One region of the Brevibacillus sp. HB1.3 genome, then DNA from elsewhere that is predicted to be linked to it. Evidence: a T-box and tRNA genes for the amino acid it is inferred to sense, from the RefSeq annotation. Region 1 holds a T-box; the other holds one or more tRNA genes.
The links. A T-box is a leader RNA that pairs with one kind of tRNA and senses whether it is charged. The one in region 1 lies ahead of HPY31_RS25300 (valine--tRNA ligase), so its partner is inferred to be a tRNA-Val.
Positions count from the first base shown of each region.

Region 2: it encodes a tRNA-Val, which carries the amino acid that the T-box ahead of HPY31_RS25300 (valine--tRNA ligase) is inferred to sense. The anticodon was not compared.

Region 1 is NZ_JABMIT010000014.1:97,321-100,575, forward strand. Features, by position in the region: gene HPY31_RS25300 (valine--tRNA ligase) at 1-1,865, opposite strand, end outside; T-box leader at 1,923-2,164, opposite strand; gene HPY31_RS25305 (STAS domain-containing protein) at 2,223-2,549, opposite strand; gene HPY31_RS25310 (ATP-binding protein) at 2,657-3,255, opposite strand, start outside.
Region 2 is NZ_JABMIT010000003.1:133,124-136,378, reverse strand. Features, by position in the region: gene HPY31_RS08235 (DinB family protein) at 135-599, shown strand; gene HPY31_RS08230 (glyoxalase superfamily protein) at 596-961, shown strand; tRNA gene HPY31_RS08225 (tRNA-His) at 1,046-1,121, opposite strand; tRNA gene HPY31_RS08220 (tRNA-Leu) at 1,139-1,225, opposite strand; tRNA gene HPY31_RS08215 (tRNA-Val) at 1,235-1,310, opposite strand; tRNA gene HPY31_RS08210 (tRNA-Glu) at 1,344-1,417, opposite strand; tRNA gene HPY31_RS08205 (tRNA-Ser) at 1,426-1,518, opposite strand; gene thiM (hydroxyethylthiazole kinase) at 2,405-3,214, opposite strand; gene HPY31_RS08195 (hypothetical protein) at 3,180-3,255, opposite strand, start outside.

The sequences.
Region 1 (3,255 bases):
GAGAGAATCCATTTGTCTGGTGTAGACAGCTCACCGCTCAAATCGATCTCCTCGTATTTGAAGTCAGTCAGGTTCATCAAGGCAAAACGGGACGCGTTCCAAATCTTGTTTGCAAAGTTGCGGTTTGCCTCTACCTTTTCCCAATAGAAGCGCTGGTCATTCCCTGGAGAGTTCCCGGTCGCCAGTGTGTATCTCAGCGCGTCCGCTCCGTACTTCTCGATTACTTCCATCGGATCGACACCGTTGCCGAGTGATTTGGACATTTTGCGGCCTTCGGAGTCGCGAATAATGCCGTGGATCAAAACGGATTCAAACGGACTTTTCCCGGTAAATTCAAGACCTGAGAACATCATGCGAGCTACCCAGAAGAAAATGATATCGTAGCCTGTTACCAGGACATTTGTTGGATAGAAGTACTTCATGTCCTCGGATTCTTCTGGCCAGCCCAGCGTCGAAAACGGCCACAGACCAGAGGAGAACCATGTATCGAGAACGTCGTTATCCTGCTCCAGCTTGTGGCTGTGGCAGCTTGGGCACTCAGTCACATCCGCGCGAGATACAATCGTTTCGTTACAATCTCCGCAATACCATGCAGGAATCCGGTGACCCCACCAAAGCTGACGGGAGATGCACCAGTCGCGGATGTTTTCAATCCAACGCAGGTAGTTCGTCTTGAAGCGCTCTGGGACGAATTTCACACTCTCAGGGCTATTTGCATTAGCCAGTGCTTCGTCAGCCAATGGCTGCATTTTTACGAACCATTGGGTAGAAAGGTATGGTTCTACGACTGCATCGCTGCGCTCACTATGTCCAACCTGATGAATATGCTCCTCAACCTTGAACATAACGCCTTGCTCCGTCAAGTCTTTGATGATTTGCTTACGGCATGCAAAGCGATCCAAGCCTTTGTAGATACCAGCCAGCTCGTTCATCGTGCCCGTCTCATCCATGACAACGATTTGTGGCAACTGATGACGAAGACCCAATTCAAAGTCATTCGGATCGTGTGCTGGCGTAATTTTCACAGCACCAGACCCAAACTCAGGATCAACGTAGTCATCTGCTACGATTGGAATTTCGCGTCCTACGATTGGCAAAATCACGGTTTTGCCGATCATGTCTTTGTAACGCTCATCTTCCGGATGTACCGCTACAGCCGTATCACCTAACATCGTTTCAGGACGGGTTGTAGCTACTTCAATATAACCAGTGCCATCCGCCAATGGGTAACGCATGTGATGCAGCGCACCTTTTACTTCCTTGTAGATTACTTCAATATCGGACAAAGCCGTGCGAGCAGCAGGGTCCCAGTTAATGATGCGATTGCCGCGATAGATCAAGCCTTTTTCGTACAAGCGAACAAATACTTCGCGTACAGCTTGGGACAGGCCCTCATCCATGGTAAAACGCTCGCGGGAGTAATCCAGGGCAAGACCGAGTTTTTCCCACTGCTCACGAATATGCGAAGCGTAAATGTGCTTCCATTCCCATACCTTTTCCACGAATTTTTCGCGGCCTAGGTCATGACGAGAGATGCCTTCTTCTCGCAAGGTAGCCTCTACCCGCGCTTGGGTTGCGATACCGGCGTGGTCCATACCTGGCAAGAACAAGGCGCTGTAGCCTTGCATACGTTTGGTACGCGTAATGATATCTTGCAAAGTCGTATCCAGAGCGTGGCCCAAATGCAATTTACCTGTAACGTTCGGCGGTGGAATAACAATCGTAAACGGACGTTTGTTCGGGTCACGTTCTGCCTTGAAAAATTGTTTTTCGATCCAATACGGATACCATTTGTTCTCTGCTGCTTTTGGATCATAGTTTTTCGGCAGCAATTGGTCGATGTCGGTTGTTGGCTGTGTAGACATGTACGACTCCTCCTATTAGCATGGCTTGCTTTGCAAAAAATAAAAAAACCCTTCATCGCAAAGGACGAAAGGATTATTTTCGCGGTACCACCTTTGTTAACACACGATAAACGTCATGCTTATGGCGTGTTCACTCTGACAAGATAACGGTTGCGAACCGGTCTCGGCTAGGCACATGCTTTCACCGAAAAAACTCCTGGGCGACCTTCAGCCATTCATGACCTTAGAGAATCTCGCAGCTACTGATTCTCCTCTCTGCCAAGGCGTCCTGACTTACTCTTCCCACTCATCGTTCATATCGTATGTAGTTGTCTTATTGTTAGCTTTCACTATTATATACAATCACGCTGTTTGGCGTCAAACCCGGGTTTCGCCCACTTTTCCAACTGCAATGCCCAGTGCTTCGGTAAAACCGAGAACGCCCAAAATATCGAGAATTTCTTCTCGGACATTGACGATTTCTACCTGCTTGCCCAAGGCCAACAATTCTTTCGTGGTAAAAAACAGGCTTCCAATACCGGAAGAATCTACAAAGGAGACACCTTGAAAATCGACGGTAACGGATTGATTTCGCCCTCCATACTGCTGGAGCAATTCACCCACTCGATCTCCTACAGCCATGTCCAACTCTCCGACGAAAAACAATGTAGCTTGTCCGTTCGCCTCTGTTGCGCGGTAGTCCATGCTCAAACTCCTCTCAATAGGTATCGGTACACCCAATCTGCTCGTCCTTTTACTATATTACCCATTTTCATTCACTTGCAAACATTTGGCTTTTTGGAAATCGTTTCTTAACGCGAAAGGATACATTCTAAAATAAGCTTTGTTCCCGCCAGCGAGCTGCTCAAATATACACGATCACAGTATTGCAGGATCACGTGAAAGCCGGCCCCAAGCGAGTGGCGTGTAGAAAATCCTTGCTGTAAGGTAGCGCGCGGAATATCCTCGAGCAAAATTCCTTGGCCTTCATCATGGATCACAGCCCGGCACATCTGCCTGTCATTCGATAAGTATAACGTGACCACACCGCCATTTCCGTGCTTCAACGTATTCGAAGCAGCTTCGTTGACTGCAACGAGAAACTGCAATAATCGTTTATCAGAAATGCCTTGTGGTTCCAAGGCCTGCTTGAACAATTTACGCAGTTCTGCAAGCTGCTCCGGTAAACGGATATCAATCGCCAAGAGCTTATGCCCTTCCCGAAGCAAGAAAAATAATTCTTCATCACTAAGCAACAACAGCTTACCTTCAGTGACCACACCCAGAATATCTTTGTAGATCTCCCATTCCCGTCTTTTGCGTTTTCGTTCTTCTGCAATGACGGCGGTGACATCAATCAAGGCAATTCCACAGGTCCGATCTGGCAATACAGATGTGTATAAATCAAACA
Region 2 (3,255 bases), on a different contig from region 1:
ACCGCATACAAAAAGCGTGCAGACGAATTGGCTCTGCACGCTTTTTTTGACGATGCTCCCTCTTCTTATAGAAGGAAGGTAGAATCTTTGACTCGAATTTATTTACAAAGACTGCCACTCTAGGGGGAAAGGATATGGAAAAACGGCATAAAGTGTTATTCCAGCAGCTAGCGGATTATCGACAGGAGACATTAAAAGCAATCGATGGCTTGACGGAGGAAGATGTGAACATCATTCCCGATGGTTTCTCCAACAATATCTTGTGGAATCTGGGGCATATCTATCTCGATCAGTATTTATGGATCGCTCACCTAACAAAAGAAACGATCCCAATCCCCTCTGGCTTCAACGAATGGTTTAACTTCGGGACAAAGCCAGCTGATTGGGATACGCAGCCACCGAAACTCGCCGTGCTCGTCTCCTTATTACAAGAACAACCTCAGAAGATACAAGCCGCTTACAAGGATCGATTAGAAGAAGAGTTTCCCGCAACGGAATCTGGCATGCATACGATTGCACAAGTGCTTGTCCGAACGATTTTTCACGAAGGGATGCACCTCGCCTCCCTCAATTCAATCCGGAGGTGTCTGGGCAAATGAATCAGATTATCACGCCGATTTTTCGTATGTTTGATGTTGAGAAGGCAAGAGAGTTTTATGTGGAGTTTCTAGGTTTTCAGATTGATTGGGAGCATCGGTACGAAGATCATTTTCCTTTGTACATGCAAATTTCCTCTCCGTCGTGCACGCTTCATCTGTCCGAGCATCACGGGGATGCTTGTCCTGGCTCAGCGATTCGCGTACAGGTAGAGAACATTGAGCTTTTTCATCAGTCCCTGTTAAGTCAAGAGTACAAGTATGCTCGTCCTGGTTTAGAGGAGACGCCGTGGGGAACGCGTGAAGTGAGCGTGACCGATCCTTTTGGCAATCGCCTTCACTTTTATCAGCCTGATCACTCGTAAACAAAGACAAAGAAAGCCCAGCCGGAGTTCCTTTACAGGAGCCACCGCTGGGCTATTTCGTTTTACATTTTGAACATAAATAGATGGGGCGATCGATGGGACTTGAACCCACGAGTGCCGGAGCCACAATCCGGTGCGTTAACCCCTTCGCCACGACCGCCATATATAGGGTTTGCTTGGTGCGGTCGAGAGGACTTGAACCTCCACGGTGTTGCCACCACTAGAACCTGAATCTAGCGCGTCTGCCAATTCCGCCACGACCGCATATAAAAATGGTGGAGGCTGACGGGATCGAACCGCCGACCCTCTGCTTGTAAGGCAGATGCTCTCCCAGCTGAGCTAAGCCTCCAAATCACCTACAAGATGTAGGGATTTTTCTAAGTGACCCGTAGGGGATTCGAACCCCTGTATGACAGCGTGAAAGGCTGCTGTGTTAAACCGCTTCACCAACGGGCCAAGTATGATGGCGGATGGAGTGGGATTTGAACCCACGAGACGGTTCGACACCGCCTACACGATTTCCAATCGTGCTCCTTCGGCCGCTCGGACATCCATCCATCGAGCCTGCAAGCATTCGCTTCGGCAAGAATTAATCTATCATATTCACAACATGATATCAAGTGATATTTTGAAAGTTTTTCCCTTTGTCCATCTCCAAGCCGTTCATGTCAGGCGATTATCTATCGAAACGAAAAAAGGGAGATTGCCTAAAGCAACTTCCCTTCTTGTTCAATATGATACAAGTAGTATTCCTTTACCAGACGGAGTGATGTCAGTTGTCAAAAAGAAAACGCCGTTCAGTAGGCTTCCCCTGTTTGTACGGAAACTGGTGTGGGCCTGGATGCTCCGGGCCGGCTGCGCCCATTGATGATGTCGACAGATGCTGCAAGAGGCATGATGAATGCTATGTAAAGCACGGCTATTTCTCTTGTCACTGCGATCAGGAGCTCGTACGCTGCCTTCGAAATAAAGTAAACAACACAACGGAGAAAGGGAAAATGGCCGGAATCATCTCGAACTTTTTCTCACGAACAGGGTGCTTTCCCAGCAATCCTCGCTAGCCTTTTCTGAATCGTTCTCCTTGTCAGTTTTCATCCAAAAAACGGTAACAACTTGGACATGATTCAGACATAATTACCTTGTTTTTCCTTGTATTTTTTTGGTACTCTATTGAATGTCCAAGGAGGGTACGCAGCGTGGAATTGCACATACGAACAGACGCCAGTGTGGCACTGACGTTAAAGAGAGAAATTATTTGTCATGGTATTTCCCGTTTTTATGTCCGTCCATACGATGATGATCACGTTGAATTTATATTCCTATCACTCTCAGAGCACCAGAAGAAGCTGCTGTCTTATTCACTACGAAATTACAGCTACTGTCTAACATATCTAGCTTAATCGTTCTACGGCCATTTTCCTCCCCTTTTTAAAAGGGGAATTTTTATTCCCTTTTTTCGATGTATCCAAGACGGCGAACATCGTCTGCGGTCAAGTTATGCAAGACATTCAAAAATTCGATTTGGAAACTGCCTGGGCCTCCTTCTGCTGCTTTCTCGGCTGCCAGCTGAGCAGCAACACCGTAGCATACCAATGCCGCAGCTCCTGCGATCAGCTTGTCTTTTGCAATGGCTGCAAACGCTCCCATAACAGACGTTAACAAACAGCCTGTTCCAGTCACCTTCGTTAAGATTGGGTGACCATTATAGATCGAGTAAGTCGTTTCTCCGTCCGAAATAACGTCGACCTTACCCGTAATCGCAACAATTGTCCTTAGCTTTTTCGCTGCTGCTCTCGCTAGGTCCTCGACATCTCCACCCGCTTCCTTCGCATCTACACCTTTAATTTCCCACCGCTCCCCGATAACGTTCGCAATCTCGGCAGCATTTCCTCTTACGAGGGCTATATCTAATTCCTGCGCAAGATGTTGACTTGTCTCGGTTCGATACGATGTTGCTCCCGCTCCCACTGGATCAAACAAAACAGGCACTCCATGCTGATTCGCGGATTTTCCTGCGATCAACATCGCTTCGATCTCATGCTCATTCAATGTCCCTATATTCAATACAAGAGCTCCGGCGATCTTTGCCATATCTGCCACCTCTTGTTTGGCGTACGCCATGACAGGGGATGCACCAAGAGCTAACAAGCCGTTCGCTGTAAAGTTTGTGACAACTACGTTCGTTATGTTATGAACGAGTGGATTTTCCTCGCGCACTTTAATTAGTAATTGCCCGATTGTCTCCAGAATCATGATCGTTACCCCTTTCCTCCTGAACAGAGGTTCGTGGAATC